One region of the Ensifer sp. M14 genome, then DNA from elsewhere that is predicted to be linked to it. Evidence: riboswitches for the same ligand, from Rfam matches in the RefSeq annotation. Region 1 holds a riboswitch; the other holds the start of a gene.
What was found. A riboswitch is a leader RNA that binds a small molecule or an ion and turns the genes downstream of it on or off. The one in region 1 is predicted to bind FMN.
Positions count from the first base shown of each region.

Region 2: another riboswitch for FMN. It lies ahead of BLJAPNOD_RS10190 (6,7-dimethyl-8-ribityllumazine synthase); the one in region 1 lies ahead of BLJAPNOD_RS16720 (DMT family transporter).

Region 1 is NZ_QJNR01000004.1:3,431,773-3,439,012, forward strand. It holds gene BLJAPNOD_RS16705 (HAMP domain-containing methyl-accepting chemotaxis protein) at 1-924, shown strand, start outside; gene BLJAPNOD_RS16710 (MarR family transcriptional regulator) at 1,108-1,581, shown strand; gene BLJAPNOD_RS16715 (esterase-like activity of phytase family protein) at 1,677-3,881, opposite strand; gene BLJAPNOD_RS16720 (DMT family transporter) at 3,966-4,874, opposite strand; FMN riboswitch at 4,952-5,102, opposite strand; gene hupB (DNA-binding protein HupB) at 5,225-5,500, opposite strand; gene lon (endopeptidase La) at 5,722-7,240, opposite strand, start outside.
Region 2 is NZ_QJNR01000004.1:2,129,495-2,136,734, reverse strand. It holds gene BLJAPNOD_RS10200 (ABC transporter permease) at 1-717, shown strand, start outside; gene BLJAPNOD_RS10195 (ABC transporter ATP-binding protein) at 730-1,791, shown strand; FMN riboswitch at 1,928-2,077, shown strand; gene BLJAPNOD_RS10190 (6,7-dimethyl-8-ribityllumazine synthase) at 2,170-2,643, shown strand; gene BLJAPNOD_RS10185 (low temperature requirement protein A) at 3,067-4,344, opposite strand; gene BLJAPNOD_RS10180 (RpiB/LacA/LacB family sugar-phosphate isomerase) at 4,634-5,071, opposite strand; gene BLJAPNOD_RS10175 (triose-phosphate isomerase) at 5,115-5,882, opposite strand; gene BLJAPNOD_RS10170 (DeoR/GlpR family DNA-binding transcription regulator) at 5,879-6,664, opposite strand; gene BLJAPNOD_RS10165 (TIM barrel protein) at 6,767-7,240, opposite strand, start outside.

The DNA of each region.
Region 1 (7,240 bases):
CGCCGCCTGGCGGCGGGCGATCTTGCCTTCCAGCTCAACGAACCTTTCGCGCCGGATTTCGAACAGCTGCGTCACGACCTCAACCAGGCCGTTGCCCAGCTGGCCGATACGCTGGCTGCCGTCTCCTCCAGCTCGGGCAGCATCGACAGCGGCGCACGCGAAGTCAGCCAGAGCGCCGACGACCTGTCGCGCCGTACCGAACAGCAGGCCGCCTCGCTGGAAGAAACGGCCGCCGCCCTTGACCAGATCACGGTCAATGTCGGCAGTTCGTCCAAGCGAACCAACGAAGCCCGCGCCATCGCCAGCCAGGCAAACGAAAGCGCCCACAAGTCCGGCGCCATCGTCTCCGGTGCGGTCGACGCCATGGGCCGTATTGAGCATTCGTCGAGCCAGATCTCCAACATCATCGGCGTCATCGACGAAATCGCCTTCCAGACCAACCTCCTGGCGCTCAATGCCGGCGTGGAAGCGGCGCGCGCCGGTGATGCCGGCAAGGGCTTTGCCGTTGTTGCCCAGGAAGTGCGCGAACTCGCCCAGCGCTCAGCCAATGCCGCCAAGGAGATCAAGGACCTGATCCGCAATTCGGCCGTCGAAGTGCAGAGCGGCGTCAAGCTGGTGCGCGAGACCGGCGAAGCGCTGCGAACGATCGAAGGCTTCATCGTGACGATCAATCAGCACATGGATGCGATCGCAGTTTCGGCGCAGGAACAGTCTGCCGGACTTTCCGAGGTCAACACCGCTGTCAACCAGATGGATCAGGTGACCCAGCAGAACGCCGCCATGGTCGAAGAGGCGAATGCCGCAAGCGCGACGCTGGCACAGGAGGCAGGTCGTCTGCGTGAGCTTATCGCCCGCTTCACGCTCGCCGAGACTTCCGGCCACGGCTACGCGCCTTCGGCCGGTTCATCGCGCTGGGCGGCATAGTCGGAACGAGCGAAATTCTTGGCGCTACAAGTCAAACGGCCTCCGAAGACAGGGGCCGTTTCTTGTTTGCGAAGGGCGTTACCGTGAAACGGCAGAGGTTTTAGTCGACAAATGTAGCAATTGTAACTATCAATAATGTTGCTGCCATTTGACATGGCACCTCACAATTTTCCAACGATGATCATGAAGAAGACATTCGAAGTTTCCGACAGGCTGTTTGAGCTTTATCACCGCGTTCACCGGCTGGTGAACGAGTCGATGACGGAGGAAGGCGTTTCGCTGGCGCGGAGCAAATTCCTGTTTTTTCTGAGCAAGCTCGGTCCCTGTCGTTCGACGGATATCGCCTGCGCGCTGAACTTCGCGCCGCGCACCGTCACCGAAGCGATCGATGGCCTCGAGCGCGACCGGCTGGTCATGCGCAAGCCCGATCCCGAGGACCGCCGCGCCAAGATCGTCTCGATCACCGACACAGGCCGTATCATTCTGGAAGCAGCGGAACACCCGCGCAAACAGCTGATCGAGGAAATCTTCTCGGCACTCGACGACAAGGAGCTCGACCAGCTCTTCGATATCGTCGGCAAGCTCGTCGACAAGACAGACGAGATCCGCAAGCGCAAGGATGAGGCGGAAGCGGCCCAGATCGCGGTCGCTCGCTAGGTCCGCCCTTCCCCCGCACAATTACGGATAGCCAAAACAGAAAGAGGCCGGGACATCATGTCCCGGCCTCTTCCGTTTTTCTCCTGGCCTGACGCTTACATCGCGTCGATGGCTCCGATGGAGAAGAACAGCGTTTCGCCGGAGGAATCGTCGACACCGTCATTGTCGGTGACGACATAGCCGTTGCCGGCGGCATCGACGGTAAACCCTTCTACCTTGTCGACGACGTAGCCATTGAGAGCCTTCAGATCGGGAATGAGGTCACGAACCTCTTCCTTCTTGACGACCGGAAGCGCGTCGCCGAGCGCTGCCGGCTTCAACTCGGCAAGCGCGACACGGTAGAGCTTCTTGAGCTTGGCGGCCTGACCGATCAGGTTGTCGCGTTCGATGATGTAGGCGTAGTCGCCGTGCACCGAGATTTCCGAGAGGCCGACCCAGCCGCCATCTGCCTTTTCGAGCGGATAGCGGACTGCACCCCATTCCTCGCTTGACGGCTTGTAGGAGACGAGCTTGACGAAGCCCTTATCGTCGTCCTTCCATTCGCGCTGGACGGCCATCCAGAGAACCTGATCATCGCCTTCGCCGACGACCGTCACGCCTTCGAAGCCGAAGCGAGTTTCGCCGGAACGGAGTGCCTCGGGAAGAGCGATCTCCTTCTTGATTTCGCCCTTCTTGTTCACGCGCAGCAGTGCATGGCTATAGAGCTTGTCGGCGTTGCCTTCGGAAGCAAGCCAGAAGCCCCCTTCCCCATCATTGGCGATGCCTTCGATGTCGAGTTTCTGTGCCGGCGCGCCATCGCGGGTGATGCGAAGCGTTTCGGTGATCAGCGCCGGCTTCTGCGTCGCGTCGATGGTGAAGATGGTCGGTTGGGATGCGTAGACCGAATCGTTGACGGCGCGCAGGAAGCCCGGCTTGTCGGCAACGGCTGCCAGGCCCGAAAGTGCGCCGAAGCCGACGGGCAGACCATCCTTGTCGGCCGAGCGGATCTGCGGATAGGCGGCTTCGCCTTCGCCGCGCTCATAGATCATCACATGCGAGCGGGCGCCACCGTCCTCGCCGAGGTCGACCTCGTTGGCGGTCGCAAGCAGATTTCGCGACGGGATCGCGACGGCACCTTCCGGCGAGATACCCGACGGCAGCAATTGCAGCAGTTCCGGCTCGGCGCCGGTGTCCTTGTAGACGCCGACAACGGATGCGCGTTCGGCAAGCACGAAGAACAGATTGTCGTCGCCGAATTTCGCGGCCTCGAGGCCCTCCGGCTCGACGCCCTTGGCCGACGAGCGCTTCTCCGGGTAATGCCCGATCGACGCGATCGCCTGCTCGAAGCTGGCGCCCGATTCGAACAGGACCTTGCCGGTCGTATCGAAGATGGTGAAACCGCGCGAACCGCCCTCATAGTCGCCTTCGTTGGCAACGACGATGCGGCTGTCGTCGAGCCACTTGACAGCGTCAGGCTCGCGCTTGCGGCCCGGTTGTTCGTCCTTGAAGGCGATCGTGCCGTCGCGCTTGGTGTCGATGTCCTTGAGGTCGACGCTGCCTGCGGAGAAATGCGTCTTAACCACCGCCGCCTTGGCATCGATGATGACGATGTGGTTGTTCTCCTGCAGTGTCAGCGCGATCTCGTCCTTGCCGTTGAAGGAAACGAATTCCGGCTCCGGATCGTCGCCAGCAACGTCGGCAAGCCCCGTCAGGGTCACATGCTTGATCGTCGTGCAATCGGCAGCGCCGTCCTTCAGCGACAGGATCACCAGGTCGCCGGCAGGCATCTGCGGGATCTTGCCGTCGTTGACCTCTTCGTCGCGCTCGTTCTCGATGGCGATTGCAGCGAGGGTGCGGTCCTTGTTGACTGCGACGGAGTCCGGCTGACCGCCGAGATCACAGGTCGCGTCGACCTTTTTGGTGGCGACGTCGACGGTGGCGAGGAAGCCGGAAGGCTTGGTAAAGCTTTCGCGCGTGTTGACGGCAACCAGCGCCTTGGTACCGGCAACGGTCACCGACGTCGGCTCCCCTTCGAACGAAACGATGCCGGCGGCCTTCGGCGCCTTGGCGTCGGTGATGTCGATGAGGCCGATGCGCTTGCCCGGGCTATCGGAATAGATCAGCGTGTTGCCGTCTTCGGTGGCGGTGATGATTTCCGCAGATGTCGCTTCCTTGCGGGCGTCACCTTCCAGATTGTCGGCAACGGCGAAGGACGCAATACGGTTGAACACCGGTTCGGCAGCAGCCGGAAAAGCAACGGACGCAAGAAGCATGGCGGCAAGCGCCGTTCTGCATGATGAAATGGTCATGAAATCCCCCATGTCGAATATCCAAAACAAGGGGGTTCTGCGGGATGGCGATGACAGGCGCATGACAATCCCGCAGCTTTGTTGTGCAGCGGCGCCTTACGCGCTCGCACGCTCACGTTTCATCTCGTTGCGCATGATGAAGAGCGAGGCGCCGAGGATCAGTACGGCTCCCAGCCAGAGATAGCCGCTCGGCGCATAACCGAAGACGAGCCAGCCGGCGAGAACGTTGAGCGGCAGCTTGAGATCGTCGAAAGGTTGCACATAGGCGGCATCGGCGACCGTGTAGGCCAGCGTCAAGAGATACTGTGCCACGACGGTCAGGAGCCCCGCCAGCGCCAGCAGCGCGAGCATGGCGCCGCTCGGCACGACAAACCCTGCCGACAGCGCCATGGCGCCGTTGATCGGCGTCAGAAGCACGAGCAGCCAGACGGTAATCGTCTCCGGGCGCTCGATGCCCGTCAGGCTCTTCGTGATCAGCGACGACGCACCCCAGAGCAGCGCCGAGAGAACCGGCAGCAAGGCTGCCCAGGTGAAGCTCTCCGACCAGGGCTGCAGGATGATCGCGGCACCGGCAAAACCAACTGCCGCCGCGCCCCAACGGGACGCGCCGACGCGTTCGCCGAGGAAGAGGCGTGCCCCGAGAATGATGAAGAACGGCGAGGTCATCACCAGCGCGATCGCCTGCCAGATCGGGACGGAGGCCAGGCCCGAAACCCAGGCCCCGACCCCCAGGGCTGCGAGGCCGACACGAACGACGTGACGCCAGGGATAGTCGGTGCGCATCGCCGACAGGCCGACCCGGAACAGGAACGGCAGGGAGAAGATAAGCGCGAATGCATATTGCCAGAAGGCGGTCGAGGTGGCGGAAAAGCCGAGCTGCATCGTCATCCATTGCGTGACGACATTCAGCAAGGCAAAGGCAACGCCGGCCAGTACCATCCAGGCGGCACCGGCAATGGCACGGGAGGTGAAACGCATTTGGGTAGTCTGATTCATGTCCTTCATCCACAAACAGGGACCAACACAAATCAGGACGCATGAGCGCAGGGTACGACGACGGACGGCCCGCCCTTCGCACCCACGATCATTCTCTTTCATCCGGACTTTGACCGTCGGCTCCGGAATTACACCGGATCTGCTATCCTTCCAGCCCACAGAGGTTGAAAGTGCTCGCGGGCTTGGGCCGAAGCCCTTACCGCCGGTGGGGACTTTCACCCCGCCCTGAGAATACGCTGAGCCGTAGACCAAAGACTGCGCTGCTGCAAGGCCACCCGAAAATGCAGAAGGGTCCGGCGTGAGCCGAACCCTTCGAGACTTGGACTGCCGGCCTCGTATCCGGCCGTCAAGCAAACTTATCAGCCGTTAACGGCATCCTTCAGGCCCTTGCCGGCCGTGAACTTCGGAACGTTACGTGCCGGGATGTCAACTTCAGCGCCCGTGGACGGGTTGCGGCCCTTGGAGGCTTCGCGACGCGAAACGGAGAAATTGCCGAAACCGACGAGGCGAATGTCGCCACCGTTCTTCAGTTCAGCCTGGATGGTCTCGAAAACTGCATCAACTGCGGAAGATGCGTCGGTCTTGGAAAGTCCGGCCTTCTCAGCAACGGCAGACACGAGCTCATTTTTGTTCATGTTTCCACCCCTTTCAAAATGGTTCGAAACGACTGTGTTTTTAAGCCGCGGCGGCTTGCGCATCGCCCGCGTCTTGCCATTCCCAATTGCGCCTAATCCCTTGGAATGCAAGGCTTGCGGCATGCTTTTACAACAAAAAAGACCGGCCAGGGGCCGGTCTTCCTTGTTTTTCTGCCAAATGAGCCTGAGACGAGCACAATTGCACCCGCCGGCCCTGTCGATCAGTGGGCGATGGAAGCGCCCGCTTCGTCCTGCGAATCAACCGCGGCGACGGTTGCCGGCTCATTTGCCGGGTCCCATTCGATCGGCTCCGGGACGCGGATGAGAGCGTGTTCGAGCACTTCACCCATGCGCGAGACCGGGATGATCTCCAGCACGTTCTTCACGTTATCCGGAATCTCGGCCAGATCCTTGGCATTCTCCTCGGGGATCAGCACCTTCTTGATGCCACCGCGGACGGCCGCCAGCAGTTTTTCCTTCAGACCGCCGATCGGCAGCACGCGGCCGCGAAGGGTGATCTCACCCGTCATCGCCACATCCTTGGAGATCGGAATACCGGTCATCACAGAGACGATCGCCGTTGCCATGGCAACACCGGCCGAAGGACCATCCTTGGGCGTTGCGCCTTCCGGCAAGTGCACGTGGATGTCGCGCTTGTCGAACAGCGGTGGCTCGATGCCGAAGTCGATCGCGCGCGAACGGACGTAGGACGCCGCCGCAGAAATCGATTCCTTCATCACATCGCGCAGGTTGCCTGTGACGGTCATGCGGCCCTTGCCGGGCATCATGACACCTTCGATCGTCAGCAGTTCGCCGCCGACCTCTGTCCAGGCAAGTCCTGTGACCACACCGATCTGATCGTCGCGCTCGGCTTCGCCGTGACGGTACCGCGGCACACCCAGGTAATCCGGGATATTTTCAGCGGTGACGGCCACTGACTTGGCCTTGCCCTTGATGATCTCGGTGACCGCCTTGCGGGCGAGCTTCATCAGTTCACGCTCGAAGTTGCGAACGCCCGCTTCACGCGTGTAGGTCTGGATGATCGCCATCAGCGCACCGTCGGTGACCGAAAACTCCTTCGGCTGCAGCGCATGATCGCGGATCGCCTTCGGCAGCAGGTGCCGCTTGGCGATCTCAAGCTTTTCCTCTTCGGTGTAGCCGGCGATACGGATCACTTCCATGCGGTCCATCAACGGCGCCGGAATATTCAGCGTGTTCGCCGTGGTGATGAACATCACGTTGGACAGATCATATTCGACTTCCAGGTAGTGATCCATGAAGGTCGAGTTCTGTTCCGGATCCAGCACCTCCAACAGGGCCGACGACGGGTCGCCACGGAAGTCCTGGCCCATCTTGTCGATCTCGTCGAACAGGAAGAGCGGGTTGGACTTCTTCGCCTTCTTCATCGACTGGACGACCTTGCCGGGCATCGAACCGATGTAGGTGCGACGGTGACCGCGGATTTCCGCTTCGTCACGAACGCCGCCCAGAGCCATGCGCACGTATTCACGGCCGGTCGCCTTGGCGATCGACTTGGCAAGCGAGGTCTTGCCGACGCCCGGAGGGCCGACGAGGCACAGGATCGGGCCCTTGATCTTGGTCGAACGCGCCTGAACGGCTAGGTACTCGACGATGCGTTCCTTGACCTTGTCGAGGCCGAAGTGATCGACGTTGAGCACTTCCTCGGCATGGTTCAGGTCAGTCTTGATCTTGGACTTCTTGCCCCAGGGCATTCCCAGC
Region 2 (7,240 bases), 1.3 Mb from region 1:
GGCATGACGAACTTCTCGCTGAAGATGCGCCGCGGCGAGTATTCGTTCGACGCCTATGCAAAGGTCTTCAGCGATCCGCGCTTCCAGGAGACCTTCACCTATTCCATCATGCAGGCACTGTTCACCATCGCCTTCGGCGTGCTGCTTGTGGTGCCGACGGCCTACTGGGTTCGCCTGAAGCTACCTGGCTTGCGGCCCTACATCGAGTTCATCACGCTGCTGCCGCTCGTCATTCCGGCAATCGTCATCGTCTTCGGCTATATCCGTCTCTACAACACCTCGAGCTGGCTGCCGCTCACCGGATCGATCGCCGGCACCAATGTGCTCCTGATGTTCGGCTACGCCATTCTTGCGCTTCCCTATATGTACCGGGCGGTGGACACGGGTCTGCGGACGATCGACATCGCCACCCTGACCGAAGCCGCTCAAAGCCTCGGCGCGGGATGGGCGACCATTCTGGGGCGGATCATCCTGCCGAATGTTCTGGTCGCGGTACTCTCCGGCGCCTTCCTGACCTTCGCCATCGTTATCGGCGAGTTCACCATGGCAGCGCTTTTGAACAGGCCGGCCTTCGGTCCGTATATGCAGCTTCTGGGCGCCAACCGCGCCTATGAGCCAGCCGCCCTCGCCGTTATCGCGTTCGGCATCACCTGGGGCTGCCTCGGCCTCATCCAGCTCGTCTCGCGCTTTCAAAAAAGCGCGCCTCCCAAGGCCTGAGGATCGGTCCATATGAGTTTCCTGACACTGACCAACATCCAGAAATCCTTCGGCCCCGTGCAAGTCGTGCATGGCTTCGACATGGCAATCGAGAAGGGCGAGTTCGTCTCGTTCCTTGGGCCCTCGGGCTGCGGCAAGACGACCGTGCTGCGCATGATCGCCGGCTTCGAGACGCCATCCAGCGGATCCATTGTCATCGATGGCAAGGACCAGGGCACGCTGAAGCCGAACCAGCGCAACATCGGCATGGTGTTCCAGGCCTATGCGCTGTTTCCCAACATGAATGTGCACGACAACGTCGCCTTCGGCCTGAAGGTCGCCGGCGCGCCGAAGGCGGAGACCGATACGCGCGTCAAGGAGATGCTGAGCCTGATCAAGCTCGAGCACCTGGCCGACCGTTTCCCCTACCAGCTGTCCGGCGGCCAGCAGCAGCGCGTTGCGCTGGCGCGCGCGCTCGCCGTCAAGCCGCAGGTGCTGTTGCTCGACGAGCCGCTCTCGGCGCTCGACGCCAAGATCCGCGTGTCGCTGCGCGAGGAAATCCGCCAGATCCAGCAGCAGCTCGGCATCACCACCGTCTTCGTCACCCATGACCAGGAAGAGGCGCTGTCGATCTCGGATCGCATCGTCGTGATGAATGGCGGCCGTGCCGACCAGATCGGCACGCCGTTCGAGATCTACAACACGCCTGCCACCCGCTTCGTCGCTTCCTTCGTCGGCACGCTCAACATCATCGAAGCCAAGGTCGCAGACCCTGCCTCTGGCGCCGTCACCATCGGCAACCAGCAGGTCTCGCTGAAGGAGCAGATTTCCGGCATGAAGGGCGGCGACAACATTTCGCTCGCGCTGCGCCCGGAAGCAGGCTCGATCGCCGACAGCGCCAAGGGCGATACGGCGCTGACCGGAGAGGTGGTTTCGACCAGCTTCCTCGGCTCGGTCATCCGCACCAAGCTGCGCATCGGCGGCGATGTCATCTCTTTCGACATGTTCAACGATCCCGGCCTGACGCCCCCAACGTTCGGCGACAACGTCACGCTGCGTTTCGCTGCCAAGGATCTGCTGGTCATCCGAGAGTAACGTCGGACCTGAGAAGGCACCGCGCTGCCGGAATCATTTCGCCCGGCAGCGGCAGACCGTGGAAAAATCTGTCGTAATTTCCAGGATTTTCGTCGCGCCACGCGTTTGACCACGCGTGGCCGATCTATATAGTCGGCCCTGTTCTCAGGGCGGGGTGAAACTCCCCACCGGCGGTAGCGATCGAAAGGTCGAAGCCCGCGAGCGCTTCGAGGGCTTTCCTCGAGGGTCAGCAGATCCGGTCAGATTCCGGAGCCGACGGTCACAGTCCGGATGGAAGAGAGCAAGCAGGAACGTGGACCCCACGCCGGGGCTTCGCGCGCATGCATGTTCGCCCGACGGGAAAATTGGAAACGCCAAACCCTGGAAGGCTTGAGACCCATGACTATTCTTTCCCACCCCACCGCCAAGATCGCGATCGTTCGTGCCCGCTGGCATGCCGACATCGTTGATCGTTGCGTCGATGCCTTTGTCGCCCAATGGACGAAGCTCGGCGGTTCGGCCGCCGATGTCGAGATCTTCGATGTGCCAGGCGCACTCGAGATCCCGCTGCATGCCCAGAAGCTTGCCAGGACCGGCCGCTATGCCGCAATCCTCGGCACCGCCTTCGTCGTCGATGGCGGCATCTACCGGCATGATTTCGTCGCCGGCACCGTGCTCGACGGCATGATGCGCGTCCAGCTCGACACCGACGTGCCGGTGCTTTCCGCCGTGCTGACCCCGCACAATTTCCAGGAAAGCTCGCCGCTGATCGCCTTCTTCCGCGAGCACTTCGTCGCCAAGGGCGAAGAGGCCGCCAATGCCTGCGCCCAGATCCTCGACGCCCGCGCCAAGCTGGCTCTGGTCAACGCCTGATCTGACACTTCACTGCATCGCACCCGGCAGCCCCTCATCCGGCCTGCCAGCCACCTTCTCCCCGCCTGCGGGGAGAAGGACATGCGTGGCACGCTCTCACGCCCAACACCTCCACCTGACGGCTTCAGCCTTTGCCTCCCTCCGCTGCAGTGATCGGAACCAGCAAAGCGGCTGACGAGGCCGTCGCACGGCATGACCGCGCTGGGTTCACGGAAGAGCGATGACGACGCCACACGCTCGACCGTCCCCTCTCCCCGCCTGCGGGGAGAGGGCTAGGGTGAGGGGCAGCTCCAGACAAAGCGCGTGAAGGACAAATCCACGCGAAGGCGCACGAGGCTTCCTTGAATCAACCTCTGAACCACCTGAATCGACCCGTCAGCACAGGCCGCCAAACAGCTGTTTCGACTCGGCAATTCAAGGCACTCAATGCGCCGGCCCGGCCTCGGCAAGACAACGTTCCAGCGCCGCCATCCGGTGGCGATGGCCGGCTGCCTCGAAGCCGACGACGGTCACGAAAGGCGCGAACATCACGATGATCAGGCAGATCGCCATATCGACGCCCGCCATCGCCGCTACGATCGACGCCGCTAGCACAAGCACCGTTCCGGCCAGCAGCCACGCATGCAGCGGCTCCGCCTGCCGCAGCAGATAGGCATACATGCCGTAGACCAGGCCGATGTAGGCCCCGACCGGAATGACCACGGTCAGAACGGTTGCCAGTGAGCTGATATGCGCCTTGTGTTCGATGTAATAGGCAGCCACATGCAGACCCGCGCCAGTGGCAACGATGGCGGCAAAGATGAAGATGTGCCCGTAGCCCCAGACGAAGGAACGCCTGCGGTGCGCATGCAGGACCTCGGCGCTCGGCAACAGGAAATAGATCCACCACATGCCGAAGGTGAGCCCGGTGCCGGCAAGGCAGACGAGCGCCACGTCGAGGTTCCAGCCCTCCCCGTCGACGACAGCGGTGATCGAGGCGACGGTGCCGACCACACCTTCGCCGAGCGCGATGATCGCCAGAAGACCGTAGCGTTCGGCGATGTGGTGTGCATGCCAGGGCGTGCCGCCATGCCGCGTCTCGGCGATATAGGGCCCGAGCATCTCGATCGCCGTCAGCACCACGGCCATGGCGATGGACACGGTGAGCGAGAAATCGAAGAAGATCAGCACGATCCAGCCAAGCTGGGCAATGCCGATGGCGATCACATAGGTCATGCAGGCATCGCGCCGCACCGGATCCTGGTGGGTGGCGCGCAGCCACTGGAAGATCATCGCCACGCGCATGACGACATAGCCGAGCACCATCACGCCATTGTCGAGATGCCCGCCCACGTCGATCGAGTGGAACATGGCGGGAAGGCCGATCGCCAGGATCAGCACGCCGACCATCTGCACCATGGTCACGCAGCGGAACACCCAGTCGTCGGTGTCATAGGCGGAAGCGAACCAGGTGAAATTGATCCAGGCCCAGCAGATGGCAAAGATCGCCAGCGTAAAGCCGATCAGCCCCGCCCCGAAATGCCCTTCGGCCATCAGATGCGCGAGCTGCGATGCCGCAAGGCTGAACGCGATGACGAAGGTCAGGTCGAACAGAAGCTCGAGTGTCGTTGCGGTGCGATGATGCTCATGCGTGTCGCGGCCGCTCATGCGTGCCAGGCGGTGGCTTACGGCAAGGGGCGGTGTCGTGGTGGCGTCGGACATGGGGCGCAGACCTCGCTGGCGGGACGATATGCAAGAATATTCAAATATTTGCAGAAGCTTCGTCAAGCGGGCAGTGCCAGATCTCCCGGCATTGGCTGAACATGAAAACGCCCGGCATCTCTGCCGGGCGTTCGCCGCGATGCGCGAGGGAGGATCAACGTGCATCGCGGTATCGGAGCATTTCCAGGAGAAGTGCGAAGCGGTTTTCCGCCAGGAAATGCGTGAAGCAAAGAGACAGAGCGCCTCTGCGGCCCGGTTTAAGCCGGAAACGCTCTCTTGGTCGATTGAATTACTTCGCCGCGTCGAGACGATCGATCGCGTCGACATTGCCGGCCGACGAGCCGTTCGGGTCGAACTCGGAGGCAAGCCAGGCGTCGACGATCGACTTCGCCAGCTCCGGCCCGATGACGCGCGCGCCCATGGTGATGATCTGGGCATTGTTCGACTTGGCCGCCCGCTCGGCCGAATAGGTGTCGTGGGTCAGCGCGGCGCGGATGCCCGGCACCTTGTTGGCCGAGATGCAGACGCCGATGCCGGTGCCGCAGAACAGGATGCCGCGTTCGTTCTCGCCGTCGACGATGGTCTGCGCCAGCTTCTGCGACAGGTCGGCGTAAAAGCCGGACTGGCTGAGGTCGCTGACTTCGAGGTCGGCCTTGCTCTTCAGGTGAGCGGCGATGACGTCGAGCAAGGGCTTGCCGGCGCTGTCTGCTCCGATTGCGATCTTCATGGTCGTTCCTTTCCGTTCTTGTTGGTCTGCGACGTGCGAGGGCTCAGATCGCCTTCGACACACGCTGCAAAATGTCGAGATAGCCGTTGACGTCCCAGGCGGAGCGGCCGATGAACAGGCCGTCGATATGCTGCTGGGTGATCAGTTCTTCGCAATTGCCGGGGTTGACGCTGCCGCCGTAAAGCACGGGAACGCGTACGCCGAGAGCTGCCTCTGCCACATCGGCAATCCGCTTATGGCGCTCGTCGGCATAATCTGATGTCGCCGGAATGCCGTTGACGCCGATGGCCCAGACCGGTTCGTAGGCAAGCAGGATCGTCGCCTTGCGGGCATCGCCTTCAAGAAGCGCCAGCGCACCTTCCACCTGCCGTTTCAGGACGGCATCCGCCTCGCCCGCCTCGCGCTCGGTGAGCGTCTCGCCGATGCAGATCAGCGGCACCAGGCCGTGACGCACGGCCGCTGCCGTCTTCAGGCCCACGGTCCGGTCGGTCTCGCCAAAATGCTCGCGCCGTTCGCTGTGGCCGAGCTCGACAACGTCGAGGTTGCAATCCCTCAGCATGACTGGCGAAACTTCGCCGGTCCAGGCGCCGGCGTCGTCCCAATGCATGTTCTGCGCGCCGACCTTGACGCTCGTCTCGACCAGCCGGTCCTTGACCTGGCGAACGGCGGTGAAAGGCGGAATGACGAAACGCTGGATGCGCTCGTCTCGCGCGCCGTCGGCGGCTGCCAGCCCATCGGCAAAGACCATGGCTTCCGCCAGCGTCTTGTTCATCTTCCAGCTTGTGCCCACCCAGAGCTGCGGCTTGTTCATGCTGTCTCCGATATTTTTCGAGTGTCGACCGTGACCAGGCGGATGCCGGCTTCGCGAAGCGCCACGGCATGCTCGTCCGCCACCTCCGCACCCGTCAGCACCGCGTCGAAGGCGTCGAGCCCGGTCAGGAAATGCAGGGCGGACCGCCCGAACTTGTCGTGATCCACCATGAGATATTTGCGCGCCGCCGACTTCACCATCAGCCGCTTGGCCTGCACGACCTCCTGGTCCTGGTGGAAGGCTGCCGCGCCCGCGACCGCGGAACTGGAGAGGAAGGCGATATCGACCCGCAGCGAGCTGAGCGCTTCCTCGGTAACGATGCCGAAGAAACCGTTGAATTTCTTGCTGTACTGGCCGCCGAGCGCGATGACGTTGATACCCGGCGCGCCGGACAGGCTGGCGATGACGCCGAGATTGTTGGTGATGACGGTGAGCGGCCGGATGTCCCTGATGCAGGCGGCGATCGCACCCGCGGTCGAACTGTCGTCGACGAGGATGCTCTGCCCCGGCTCGATCAGACCAGCGGCATATTCGGCAATGCGGTTCTTTTCGGCGGCGGCAATTTTTTCGCGGTAGCGGAAATCGCTTTCGAACTGCGGGCTCGACTGGATCGAGGCGCCGCCGTGCACCTTACGCAACAGGCCGGCCTGTTCGAGATCGTCGAGGTCGCGATGCACCGTCATCTTGCTGACGGCGAAACGCAACGACAGATCCTCGACGGACGCTGTGCCAGCCTCCATCAGAACATCCATGATCGCCTGTCGCCTGTCTTCCGGCTTCATCGTCATCCGCCTCATCCGATGCCGCGAAAGCGCGTCATCTCTTGTGAGAAGATAACACTTGCATGTGATATTTCAACCTTAATAGTGATATTTTGTGATTTTTCAGTGTGATTTTGACGAGTCGTTGAACCCGGTGTCGATGTAGGGCTCCCAGAATTCCACCGACTCCCGGATCATTTCGACGACGTTATGGTCGGTCGGCTCGCGCTCGCGGAAGGAAAGCTCCAGGCAGATCTCGTTGTCGGTGCCGCCACCGGCCTTGACCGCTTCGATCAGCTTCTCCGGCGTGATGCGGCCGTCCTTGTTGTAGGCGGCGGTAAATGGCCAGTGCCCGCCCTTGTTCATCGACGACTGCTTGATGTGGATGATTGGCGAGCGCTCGGGAAAGGCACCCGCCCAGGCATAGGGGTCGATGTCATCGGGGTTGTCGGAGGTGACGTCGCCATGGTCGATATCGACCATCATCTTCATCGGGATCGGCAGCTCGGCATCGGCAAGCCGCCGGTCGAGCGCGCGGCATTCGGCGATCGTGTGGCCGAACTCGCGCCCGACCGACATCGGCTCCCAGAACACATA